2 regions of the Pelosinus baikalensis genome follow, and region 2 is predicted to be linked to the other one. Evidence: riboswitches for the same ligand, from Rfam matches in the RefSeq annotation. Region 2 holds a riboswitch; the other holds the start of a gene.
What was found. Region 2 has a riboswitch for thiamine pyrophosphate ahead of thiS (sulfur carrier protein ThiS). Riboswitches for the same ligand answer to the same signal wherever they lie in the genome.

Region 1 (7,039 bases), on a different contig from region 2:
ACAAAGCAATCCCCGTGCCAATCACCGTCATAACTAAAGCAATTCTTTTCTCATCTAGCTTCGGAAAAATATTAGCGAAACTAACACCAGCAGAATAAGCATCTAAAAAAGTAGTTGTTACTGTTGCCAGCACAATAATGCCTAGAGCTGATAATCCTAAATTAGCGGCCAGCATCATGGTAGAAGGTTTGGGATTACCTGCTATAATAGCAGCGCCTAAGCCAATCAGATACATCCAGCAGCTACCTATAAAATAACCTAGCCCGCTGCCCAAAGCTGCACTTGTTCTGCTTTTAGCAAAGCGTGTATAGTCAGCAATCAGCGGCAGCCAGGACAATGGCATAATAACACTCAATTCTAATGCCTCACCAAAAGACATTCCTCCAATAGGCGGTGCACTTAAAGCGGTACTATCTTTAAATACTACATTGCTCAATAGTACCGTAATACCAAACAACAAAAACACGGCTAACATATTCACTTTCTTTAAGCCGCCCTCTCTACCAAGAGCGATCCACAGAAGAACTAAGCCGCCAATCCCCATGCTCCAAAGAGAGAGCTGATCCATTCCCCACAGCATTTTGCTGATTTCATTAGCTGACCGGGCTGCAGCAATAATCATAACTGCTGTCCACCCTACAAGCTGCAGCACATTTAACACTGAAAATAAATAAGATCCATATACGCCAAAAGAAATACGAGTAGAGACGATAGCTGGTATCCTTTCCTGGGTACCAATGATACCGCCCAGCACCAAAATAATTACACCAACCACATGACCAATCACAATGGCTATTACTCCGCTTTGAAAGCCAAGAGGAGCTAATAACCCTCCTGTTAAGATTTCAGCAATGGATATTGCCGCACCAAACCATAAAAATAAAAAGTGATTAAAACCTAATGCATTATTACTTGTTTCATTCGTCATTTAACATACCTGCGCCTTTATATAAATTATAAAAATGATGAACAGGACCAACACCTTTGCCAATAGCAAAGGAGTGTTCAATCGCCGTGTGAATATATTCCTTCCCCCTAGAAACTGCCTCTTGCGCAGAATACCCCCTAGCCAAATTGGCAGCAATTGCAGCTGACAAGGTGCAGCCTGTGCCATGGGTATTTTGCGTAGCAATTCGAGGTGTACTCAAATATTGATAACTTTCTCCATCAAATAAAATATCGGTAGCATCATCTTCCCGATGTCCGCCCTTTAGCAGTACATACTTCGGTCCTAATTGATGAATGAATTTAGCAGCTTCTTCCATATCCTTCAAGCTATGAATCCTTAGCCCACTGATTTCCTCTGCCTCGGGAATGTTGGGCGTTACAACCGATGCTAAGGGTAGTAGGTAAGAGATCAATGCCTCTACCGCCTCGGGCTGCAACAAATAGTAACCGCTTTTCGATATCATTACAGGATCTACGACAATGTTCTGGGCATTATATTTTTTAAGACCATTTGCTATGGCTTTAATCGTTTCCGTACGAGAAACCATGCCAATTTTAACAGCATCTACTGTAATGTCATCAAAAATAGCTTCGATCTGTTTATCAATCACAGCTATATCAATATCCTGTACAGCAAATACGCCTTGTGTATTTTGCGCTGTCACTGCTGTAATCACACTCATACCAAATACCCCATGTGCCGAAAAAGCCTTTAAATCTGCTTGAATACCAGCCCCGCCACTTGAATCAGAACCAGCTATCGTTAGTACCTTCTTCATATAAGTTCCCCCTCTATTATAAATAAGAAAAATGCTGCGAGTTCTTGCGACTATAACAAAAAACATTTTGAACTGCGAAGGTCACGAAGAAGTACAAAGAACACGAAGGGTCTGTTTATATCTTTTTGACCGAGTCTTCGCATCTTCGTGTTTCATTGTTTTTTTAACTGCTCCTGATCATAATAAAAAAGCACATCCATAAGGATGCGCTTTAGCATACAAAGACTCTATAGCTCATCCCTCCGCTGGCATTACCCAGATCAGGTTAAAAAGGGTCATAGATTTCAGATCTATCTCTCAGCCGGCTCCTCCAGCTCCCCTTGACATGAATTATTCTTTTCCAGGCTCATCGTAACATATCTTACCTATCTTTTCAACCAAAGGATTTTACCGTTTGGCTTATAATTTGCAAATTTGCTGCCAAATATCAGTCTGACTCGCAGGCCTTCTAGGCTCTTTTAATCATGAAAGAACCTCTTCCTCATTTAATATTGTATTCCTGTCCAGTTAAGAAAATAAACCCACTTATAAAAAGTGGGTTCATTTTCACTGCTATCTATTTTGCAAGACCTTCAACATTAAGAAACATCAATCTCTTTTTTATGCTTCTTTAATTTTTTAATGGAACCCACACCCTGTTCAATCAGGACAAACAGTACAGGGATTAAGAATATTCCCAGGATTGTCGCTGCCAGCATGCCGCCAACAACTGCCGTTCCCATAGAATTTCTAGCACCAGCACCAGCACCTGTAGCAACTACAAGAGGCAAACATCCAATAATGAAAGCTAATGACGTCATTATGATAGGACGTAACCGTAATTTAGCTGCCTCAATAGCGGCTGCAACGGGTTCCATTCCCTTATCAACCCTAACTTTGGCATATTCTACAATTAGAATTGCATTCTTAGCCGACAATCCAATGAGCATAACCATCCCAATTTGCATGTAAACATCATTTTGTAAATTACGTACGAATTGGAATAAAAATGCGCCGAATATACCTGTAGGGACTGATAAAAGAACTGCAAAAGGTATACCAAAACTTTCGTAAAGAGCTGCCAAGCATAAGAACACAAACAACAATGCAAAACCAAAGACATAAGGAGCACGACCACCAGATATCTTTTCTTCACGACTCTGATCAGCCCATTCATAGCCAAAACCACTAGGCAATGTCTGTGCTGCCACTTCTTCCAGTGCAGTTAATGCTTGCCCAGAGCTATATCCTAGAGCTGGATTACCCCCTACTTGAATCGTTCTGTACCCATTAAATCGTTTAATTACAGGAGGTGCTGTAATTGTTTGCGGTTTTAATAAGGTATTTAAAGGTACCATGGCTCCAGATGAACTACGGACAAAGAAGAAACGAGTTCCCTCTACATCATTACGGAACTGCTGTTCCGCTTGCATAACCACTTTATAAGATCGACCAAAACGGTTAAAATCATTAACCTGCACCCCACCAAGAAAGGTCTGTAATGCAGTAAATACATCGTTTACGGGAACGCCTAACTGCTCTGCTTTTTCTCGATCTACATCAAAACGATAACCAGGAGTATCAATTCCAAAAGTAGAGTAAATCATCCCAATTTCTGGACGCTTACGAGCAGCAGCCATAAATTCCTTAGAAACCCTATCTATTTCTTCAATGGTATTGCCGCCTTTATCTTGAATCATCATGGTAAAGCCACCTACGGTGCCAATACCCGGTAAGGAAGGAGCATTAAAGGAAACAACCTTGGCCTCAGGAACACGGGAACCATTTATCAAAACTTTCATAACTTGCTGCTCAACACCTAGTCCTGGCGCTGTTCGTTCATCCCAGTCCTTAAGTTTTGTAAAAACAATCGCAGAATTTGCTTTCTGAGCACCAGCCAAAATATCATAACCTTGAACTACAATAGTATCCTCTACACCTGGCAGAGCACGCATATCTTTTGCTATTTTATTAGCAACAGTAGCGGTACGACTCGCACTTGCCGCCTCGGGTAAGCTAATACTTGAAATAAAGTACCCTTGGTCTTCACTAGGAACAAAGGAAGACGGTACTAATTGAAATAGCTTCCCAGTCACTAGCAATAGTAATACCAAGAACACAATACCTAAAACTGACCGTTTAATTAGTTTCGCCAAACCTCTACCATATCGTTCTATTGTCGCCTCAAACACATCATTGAATTTGTTGAAGAATTTCTCTAACATACCTGAATGAGCATTGGGATCATGAGGTTTCAGGATTAACGCACAAAGTGCCGGCGTTAAAGATAAAGCAACAATGGCAGACAATGCCATCGACACTGCTATGGTTAGAGCAAACTGTTTGTATAAAACACCTGTTGTTCCTCCAAAAAAAGCGACAGGAATAAATACAGATGCCAACACAAAGGCAATCGCAACAACGGGACCTGATACTTCACTCATAGCCAATTTCGTTGCTTCTTTGGGAGTCATGCCATTATATCGCATATGATGCTCCACTGCTTCAATTACAATGATCGCATCATCTACCACAAGCCCTATGGCCAATACCATGGCAAAAAGGGTCAGAGTATTAATAGAAAAGCCCATCACCATAAACGCACCAAAAGTTCCAATTAAAGAAACCGGAATGGCGAGCATTGGAATGAGAGTAGCACGCCAGCTTTGCAGAAATAAAAATACGACTAAAAGCACCAGTACCAGTGCTTCTGCAAAAGTTTTCGCAACTTCCTTCATAGATTCTCGTACGAATTTCGTATTATCTACGACCGAATAATAAGCAACATCCGAAGGAAACTTCTTGGATGCTTCTTCTAATTTTTCCTGAACCTGCGTAATGGTTTCTAATGCGTTTGCATCAGTCGTGAGTTGGACAGCAAAAGCTACTGCATCATGTCCATTAAGAAAAGACTGGAAGCCATACTCTTTGCCTCCCATTTCAACTTTGGCTATGTCTTTTATACGAATAAAGTTGCCATTCTGAGAGTTAACAATAATATTTTCAAACTCTTTTGGCTCAGTTAAACGCCCTTGTACTCTTGCCGTATATTGAAATTCTTGCTGAGAAGAAGTCGGTCTTTGACCAATGGTTCCCGCTGGAGCCTGGATATTCTGAGCACTAATAGCAGTCGAGACGTCACTCCCCGTGAGTTTCAACTGAGCCATTTTATCTGGCTGCAGCCAGATTCTCATACCATAATCGGCACCATATTCCATGATGTTCCCTACACCTTTGATTCTTTTCAAGTCTTCGATAAGGTAAATGCTGCCATAATTCTTTAAGAAAGTACTATCATAGCTTCCATTAGGAGACCATAATGTAAAGATTAGAGAATTATCTGGAGAAACTTTACGAGTTGTAAGACCTGCTGTGGTAACTTCCGAAGGAAGAGACGCATTGGCTTGTGCTACCCGATTTTGGGTTTGTACCGTTGCCATATCAGGATTTTTACTCAAATCAAACTTTGCAGTCAACGAGTAGGAACCTGAATCAGAACTCGTTGATTGCATCGAAACCATATCTTCTGTCCCATTGACTTGTAGTTCAATCAATTGGGCCATCGTCTGTTCTACAACTTCAGCATTCGCACCAGTATAACTACCACTTACACTAACTTGCGGCGGTGTAATTTGCGGATATTGGGCTATCGGCAAATTAAACGCTGAGATTGAGCCAATTAATACAATAACAATCGATAATACAATCGCAAAAATGGGACGATCAATAAAAAACTTAGCCACCAGATTACCTCCTATTGCTTCGCCGGAGTTTGTAAATCATCCGGGCCAATCATTGTTACCGTTACAGGTGTTCCTGGCGGAGTCTTCAAAAAGCCTTCTACAACAACACGGTCATTTTCTGTCAACCCCTCATCCACTACCCACATGTTACCAATTTTTGTGCCCATTTTAACTGCTCGTGTTTCTGCTTTTTCACCTTCGCCAACCACAGTAACGAGAGTTTTATCCAGCATTTGCTGCACGGCTCTTTGGGGAATTAAGAAAGCTCCAGAACGCACCTCACTTTGTACCGCAACACGAGCAAACATACCAGGAACCAGAAGCTTGTTAGGATTGGCAAAAGACGCTTTAAAACTCAATGTACCTGTGCCAGTTGCTAAGCCTTTATCTACCTGTTCAATTTGCCCAGTGAGTGGATAGGTAGATCCATCGCTGAGAATCAGCTTCAAATCCCGTCCCCATTCAGCTGGAGAAGCACCTTTATTTTTAGCAAACTGTAAATATTCATTTTCACTCATACTAAACTTTACCATGACTGGGTCAACTGAAGAAATCGTAGCCATGATTGTTGATCCTGCCGTTACAAAGCTGCCAATACTTAAATCATTAATATCAATCCTGCCATTCAATGGAGAAAGAATCATTGTGTCCTCAATATCTTCCTGTGCTTGCTGCACCTTAGCCCAATTGGCATTTGCTGCAGCGGCATTTTGTTTTTCTTCTGCCAATGCATTATCTAGGGTCTGCTGGGCAATGGCACCTTGCTCTGCAAGCTGATTATATCTTCCAACATCCTTACGAGATTTGGCTAGCAAGGCTTCTGCTTGAGCAGCTGTTGCCTGATTTGTCAGTAACGCGGAATTATATTGACGACTGTCAATGCGAAATAAAGGTTGCCCTTCTGTTACTTCCGCTCCACCTACTACCATTTTATCCACAATATTACCAGAAACCTTAGCCCGTACTTGAACTTCATTTTTGGCCTCTATTGTCCCAACAAATTCATATGCAATTGGAGTATCTTTCCGAACTACCTGCATCGCTTTTACTTCCACAGCCTGCGGTGCTGGTGCTGCCTGCTTGCTGCAGCCGCTTATTATCACCATACTAAAAATAATTAATGCCATATAATTGCGCCATCTTACTTTTGAACTTATGCGAACCAAATTACTTACCTCCCTTAACTCTGCTAACACTAATTTTTACCTGCTGTTACTCCACTGTTGTATTCATATCATAAACACCTTAATGGAATATACCTTATGTAAGGTAGAATTTTTCCATATATATTGAAATCACTCCTTTTCAAAATGACTATTCAGTCAATCTTATTTTTATTCGACGAATTTATTACAATCCCTTCCTGCAAATCACTTTTTTTATTTTTGTGTCGGTCTTTTTTTAAAGTTGAAGATTTAAAAAAGATGTCAAATAAGACACCTTTTTCTGATTATTCTCCCATTAGAATTTTTTCATGAATTTTTAGTATCATCTGCCCATACGTTTTCCCAGGGACAGCCCATTTACCATTTAAATCCGTCCATGTAAGAGCTTGCCCGAACTTATCTGTACTTTTCACTAGATTATATC
Region 2 (7,039 bases):
TTTATGTCGGCAATGAACCAAATACCTCTTTTGTTAAGAGCCTCATAGAACTTACGGAAGAAGGATATATCCAAACAGACGAATTCATGCGTACCAATATCCCAGGAATTTACGCAGTGGGTGATGTAAGGCAAAAGCTGTTGCGCCAAGTCGTTACTGCGGTCAGCGATGGGGCCATTGCTGCCTATCATGGAGAAAAATATATAGAAGAACATTTTTAATTATAAATTTAGGGAGGAAAGAAATGATGGATGAAATTATTGAAATCACCAAAGAGAACTTTAAAGAAGAAGTCCTTAAAAGCAAATTACCAGTATTACTTGATTTTTGGGGTCCCAGGTGTATCCCTTGTAAAAGACTCATGCCTATCTTCGAAGAATTAGCAGCGCATTATGCAGGGAAAGTGAAGTTCTGCAAAATAAATACTTCGGAAAATCGCAGCCTAACTCAACAGTTCAACATAATGAGCATACCGACACTGCACTTTTACAAGGACGGCACCATTAAGAAAACAGTACGTGGCGCAATAAGCCGCGAAGAACTGGAAGAACATTTGAAAGTGATTTTGGATTAGGTAAGAAAAATATTGGGCGTCAAAAGATATAAAATGAACCACAAAGGCGCAAAGGACACAAAGGATTCGCAGCGGCATTGTGCCTTTGTGGTTCATAGATCACATCTTTTTCCCTTACAAAAGCTTATAACTTCTACAAAAAAGAAGACAGCTCACAGAATTCATTCTGCAAGCTGCCTTCTTTATCTTACTTTGTTTAAATGTCTACTTCTTCGCCATTTAGGATTTTTTTCATTGTTTTCATGGCGCACATTTTACCGCACATGGTGCAAGTGTCTTCGTGTTCCGGTAAGGATTCTTTGCGGTACCTTCCTGACTTTTCAGGGTCGATGGACAACTCAACCATTTTATCAAAATCAATATCAGCCCGAGCCTGACTCATCTGATTATCCCACTCTTGTGCTCCTGGCACTCCCTTGGCAATATCAGCAGCGTGAGCAGCAATTCGCGAGGCGATAATACCTTCTTTCATATCCTCCATAGTTGGCAGTCGCAAATGTTCCGCAGGGGTTACATAACATAAGAAATCGGCACCAGCAGCAGCAGCAATCGCTCCCCCAATGGCACTGGTAATATGATCATATCCGGGTGCCACATCCGTAACCAAAGGTCCCAGTACATAAAATGGCGCACCATGACATAATTTTTTCTGCAGCATCACGTTACCTGTAATTTGATTCAAAGGCATATGACCAGGTCCTTCTACAATGACTTGTACATTTTTTGCCCAAGCTCGTTTGGTTAATTCCCCTAATACAATTAATTCGTGGATTTGAGACGCATCTGTTGCATCTTGAGTACATCCAGGCCTGCAGGCATCTCCCAGACTAATCGTAACATCATGTTCAGCACAAATATCTAATACTTTATCGTAGTACTCATAAAAAGGATTTTCCTGATTGTTTAATTCCATCCAGGCAAATAGTAACGAACCACCCCTGGATACAATATTTGTGAGCCTTTTTTCCTGCTTAACTTTCTTTGCTGTTTCACGATTTAGTCCAGCATGAATGGTCATAAAGTCCACGCCATCTTCTGCATGCCTCTTAACCACAGATAAAAATTCTTCCGCAGTAATATGTTTCAGTTCCTTATCCAAAAAACCAACGGCATCATACATGGGAACCGTACCAATCATCGCTGGTGAAAATTCAATTAACCTGCGGCGAAATTCCCGGGTTTTGCCAAAACAGCTTAAATCCATAATCGCGTCTGCTTTTAATTCAATCGCCTTTTTTACTTTACAGATTTCCTGCTCAATATCGCAGCAATCTTCTGACACACCTAAATTAACATTGATTTTTGTACTTAGTCCTTGTCCAACGCCTGCTGGATCAAGTGAAGTATGATTCTTATTCGCAGGTATGGCAATCTTTCCTTGAGCCACTAATTGCAGCAATACAGCGACGTCTACGTTCTCCTTAAGAGCCACCGCGGTCATCTCTTTCGTTACAATGCCTTGTTTCGCTGCATCCATTTGTGTGGTATAAGCCATTATTTTTTCTCCTCCATGCCTTTTATTATTTTTCTGATCCCATTAATCTTTTTGCCAATATCTTGAGCCTGAGTGATTTCTGTTACCATGGCAATACATTTTGCACCACAATGAACAACCTCGATCACATTACTTTCTTTGATTCCTCCAATCGCCACAGAAGGAATGGATATATTATCAACTACATATTTCAAATATTCTAAACCAACTGGATCGCACACGTTTTTCTTGGTGGAGGTTTTAAAAATGGGTCCTACCCCTATGTAATCAGCCCCGGATTTGACTGCGCCTTGTGCTTGCTCCGGCGAATGAGTAGAAATACCAATGATCATTTGATCGCCAACCAGCTGTCGTACAGCTTCTAAGGGAAAATCATCTTGGCCAATATGTACTCCATCAGCCTGTACCATCATAGCCAAATCAATATCATCATTTACAATGAACATAACGCCAGCCTCTTTGGTTAGTTCCCGTATGATCTTGCATTCTTCATACTTTTTTTTCATATCCTTGTCTTTTTCACGATATTGAATTACCTTGATGCCCGCAGCAATCCATTGTTTTACGATCTCAACATTGCTGCGCCCTAAAGAATAGTCTTCTGCTGTAATACAATATAAATCAGTAGGTAAAGGATTCTTCCGGTTCATACCACTCACTCCCCCCTTTTGTTTCTTCGTCATATAGCTTGCCAATCTTTAAACACAGGCTGATATCCTAATTGCAGGATCGCATCTGACATTTCTTTTACATTGCGAGTGTCAGAGACAGCAAACTGACCAGAGTTTTCCTGGCTATCAATATGCCCCCCTACGGCCGTCTGTACACCGGCAGACATTTTGGTAATACCTAATTTAATCGCGTGATTGCGGAATTCTGCATTTTCTCTGGTAGAAAGAGGCATACCCGCCCTTGGCATAAACAAGCGAAAAGCCGTCATAAATTGCACGATGCTTTTATCATTTACACTATTTCCCGTCTCGCAGTTCCCCATAGTAGGACGTATGCGAGGCAAGGAAATACTCACTTCGACACCCGGATATTTATTTTGCAAATAATTAGCATGCAGTCCTGTAAAAAAACCATCCCTCCGCCAATCATCAAGACCTAATAAAGCACCAATATTAACCGCTCGCATACCAGCCTTACAAGCTCGCTCCGGTGCATCTAAACGGTAACGATAGTCCTTCTTAGGACCTTTTACATGAAGACGATCATACAGAATCGGATTATATGTTTCCTGGTACATCGTCATGCTTTCTACCCCTGCTTCCATTAATTGAGCGTATTCTTCTTCTTCCATCGCATAGACTTCGATCGCAATGGATGAAAAATAGCGCTTTAAGATTGCCACACACTCTTTCATGTAAGGAACACCCGCAATGGCAGGAGCATCACCTGTAAGAATTAGAATGTGCTGAATCCCTGAAGCTGCAACCGTTTGCGCTTCTTTTTCCACTTCTTCCATGGTCAATTGCTTACGAGTAAAGGCATTGGTTACGTTAAAGCCACAATACGTACATTTATTCGTGCAGTAATCTGACAAATACATTGGCGTATAGAGTAAAATGACACGTCCAAAGTTCTGTACCGTCAATTGATTCGCTTTTTGTGCCATCCATTCCAAATAATCTTCTGCTTTAGGTGACAGTAAGGCTAGAAAATCCCTTGGGGTCAATCTGTCTTTTCCAATAATCCTTTCAATGTCTGCAGAAGTTGTATGCTGAAAGACTTCTTCCATATCTGCTTCTGAATACTGTAAATACTCGTCATAAAAACTCATATTCTCCCCTCCCCTAATTATGTGTATTCTCTCGGAGAAGAACTATCTATAGCCATAAACAGGCAAAGGACGAACATAACTATAAGCGTAGGTTAAGTAGCAGGCTGAAGCGTTAGTTATGTTTATCCTTTGTCGTCCTAAATAGGATTTTCCGAGATACTACTATGTAAAAATCCTGTAAGAGGTGATGATGAACTAGCATACTTCTCAGAACGTCCCAGTCCTGCCAAATACGCTTTTCGTCCAGCAGCTACAGCCATGCCAAATGCCTCCGCCATTAATTCTGGCTGGTTGGCACTGGCAATAGCAGTATTTAACAAACAAGCTGCTGCTCCCATTTCCATAGCCTCACAGGCATCCGAAGGCTTACCAATACCTGCATCAACAATTACAGGCAAAGCAATTTCCTCTATCAGAATTCTCAGAAGTTCCTTGGTTTTTAATCCTCGATTACTGCCAATCGGCGCACCCAGGGGCATAACTGCCGCTGCACCAACTTCAACTAGTTGCTTAGCCACCATTAAATCCGGACTGATATAAGGTAATACAACGAACCCTTCTCCTGCTAGAACTTCTGTGGCCTTAATGGTTTCGTAACCATCGGGCAGCAAATATTTATTATCCGAAATGACTTCTATTTTAATCCAATTACCACACCCCGCCGCTTTTGCTAAGCGAGCGATCCGTATTGCTTCTTGGGCATTTCTGGCCCCAGAAGTATTAGGTAATAGCTGCATGCCGGAAGGAATATGATCCATCACATTCCCCGTAGGAGAATTAAAATCAATCCTGCGTAACGCCACTGTTATAACCTCTGAGCCAGATTTTTTAACAATCTCAGGAATCAGCGTATCTGCTGAATACTTACCTGTACCAATAAATAAACGACTCTGCAGGCTTCTACCGCCAATTACTAATTGATCCATTATTTTAATCAACCTCCGCCAACAAATTTCAATACTTCTAAACGATCTTTATCTTGCAGAATAATCATATTCCATTCTTGCTTTTTTACAATTACCTCATTATATTCTACAATAATTGTTTCAAGATCCAGTTCCTTAGAAAGCAAAAACTCCCACAAATTCATCTCCTTATCTACATTCGCAACTGTTCCATTTAACACTACCTCCACCCCATTCACCTCCTCAATATAATAAAAAAGCCTATCCAAAGAGGATAAGCTTTTATCAATATTTATATAAAATATATAAAAACAGCTTCCCTACGTTGGTACTAACCACATCAGGTTCAAAGGGTCAGGAATTTTTATTCCCGCTCTGCCAAACGGCTCCCCCAGCCAATTATTCAATTGTTTTCGAATCGTATTATACTGATTTATTTCTAAATAAAAAAGCTTATCCCCAAAAAGGATAAGCTTATATCAATTGCTATAAATATAAAGCAGCTTCCCTACGTTGGTACTAACCACATCAGGTTCAAAGGGTCAGGAATTTCTTCCCGCTCTGCCAAACGGCTCCCCTAGCATTATTATTCGATTGACTAAAGTATAATACAGGTACCTCTAATATGCAATGTTTTTATTCTGCCATCGAAAGAGCAATTTTCATCATTTGCGTAAAAGTGGTTTGACGTTCTGCTGCCGATGTAGCCTCACCTGTTACTAAGCTATCGCTCACTGTAACAATGGTCAAAGCACTTACACCATGTTTGGCAGCTAAGGTATATAACCCTGCCGTCTCCATTTCTACTGCCAAAACACCGAATTTCATCCAGCGTTTCCAATCTTCAGGGTCATCATGATAAAACGTATCGGTTGTTAACACATTCCCCACTTTTGCTTCAATCCCTAAACTCGCAGCAACATCGTATGCTTTTTTTAATAGCTGAAAGCTGGCAGTCGGTGCATAGGTCATACCTGCAAAACGTTGAAGATTAATATTGGAATCGTGAGATGCTGCCATAGCCAAAACAACATCTTTGATCTTTACGTGTTCTTGCAGCGAACCACAAGTACCAATACGAATAATATTTTTCACATCATAACTTGTCATTAGTTCACTAGCATAAATCGATATGGAAGGGATTCCCATTCCCGAACCTTGCACTGAAACTTTTTTCCCATTATAAAATCCAGTGTATCCATACATGCCCCGAACCTCATTATAGCAAACTGCATCTTCTAAAAAGTTCTCAGCAATAAATTTAGCCCTTAGAGGATCACCAGGCATTAGCACCGTACTGGCAATTTCACCTTTTTTTGCATTAATATGTAGACTCATGTTGTATTTCAACCTCCATTTATTTAAGTATTATTCTGCCTATTTTTAAACACTTGTATGATGAAAATCATCTGCAAATTTTTCCTGCACCTGCAAGAATTCATCTAAATTGCTAAAAAGCAACTCTACCAATTCAGGATCAAACTGCCCTCCTTTAGCTTCCTGGAAATAAGATAATACATCTTCCAATGGCCAAGCTTTCTTATATACCCGGTTACAGCTCAGCGCATCAAACACATCCGCTACGGCTGTTATTCTAGCAAAAATATGAATCTCATTACCTTGTAATCCAGAAGAATATCCTGTTCCATCATATCGCTCATGATGTTCTTTTGCAATAATAGCCGCTGCCTGCAACATATGCAAATGGGACCCCTTTAACATATCATATCCAATATTAGCATGAAGCTTAATAATTTCAAACTCTTTCGGCGTTAATTTCCCTGGTTTATTTAAGATTTCATCAGGTATACCCAATTTGCCGATATCATGCATGGGAGCAGCTAAGTGAAGGGTATTTACATCTTTTTCTGACAACCCGTATTTCATTGCTAAAAGACGAGCATATTCTGCTACACGCCGTACATGATTGCCCGTTTCTTTGGATCTTGTTTCTGCCACCTCCGCCAAACGAAAGAAAACTTCCCGCTGCGTATCATACATCTCTAAATGCAGTTTTAAATTTTCAAAAGCAGATGAAACATTCAGACAAAAAACATCTAATAGGCGTCGGTCCAGATCGCTAAGTCTTTGATCGCCTTCCATGTAAATCAAATATACATGTTCATCAGCACTTTGCCAATATAAGATAAAATAATCTTCTAAGAATATACTTTGTTTTGCCGCCAGGACATAGTCCAGCTTGTCATGTATATCTTGAGAAAGCTTCTCATAATTTTGTATGTGAAAATCACCAGTTGCTGCCAATACTTTAATTTCACCAT

Region 1: it holds a riboswitch for thiamine pyrophosphate, as region 2 does, so the genes downstream of both, thiD (bifunctional hydroxymethylpyrimidine kinase/phosphomethylpyrimidine kinase) here and thiS (sulfur carrier protein ThiS) in region 2, are expected to answer to the same signal.

The regions. Positions count from the first base shown of each region.
Region 1 is NZ_JAJHJB010000025.1:62,632-69,670, forward strand. It holds gene cytX (putative hydroxymethylpyrimidine transporter CytX) at 1-928, opposite strand, end outside; gene thiD (bifunctional hydroxymethylpyrimidine kinase/phosphomethylpyrimidine kinase) at 918-1,727, opposite strand; TPP riboswitch at 1,948-2,058, opposite strand; gene LMF89_RS16595 (efflux RND transporter permease subunit) at 2,306-5,449, opposite strand; gene LMF89_RS16600 (efflux RND transporter periplasmic adaptor subunit) at 5,461-6,645, opposite strand; gene LMF89_RS16605 (glucosaminidase domain-containing protein) at 6,900-7,039, opposite strand, start outside.
Region 2 is NZ_JAJHJB010000015.1:36,974-44,012, forward strand. It holds gene trxB (thioredoxin-disulfide reductase) at 1-221, shown strand, start outside; gene trxA (thioredoxin) at 245-574, shown strand; gene thiC (phosphomethylpyrimidine synthase ThiC) at 771-2,069, opposite strand; gene thiE (thiamine phosphate synthase) at 2,069-2,719, opposite strand; gene thiH (2-iminoacetate synthase ThiH) at 2,749-3,852, opposite strand; gene LMF89_RS12045 (thiazole synthase) at 3,990-4,781, opposite strand; gene thiS (sulfur carrier protein ThiS) at 4,787-4,987, opposite strand; TPP riboswitch at 5,058-5,160, opposite strand; TPP riboswitch at 5,246-5,346, opposite strand; gene deoD (purine-nucleoside phosphorylase) at 5,394-6,095, opposite strand; gene LMF89_RS12060 (DUF3369 domain-containing protein) at 6,141-7,039, opposite strand, start outside.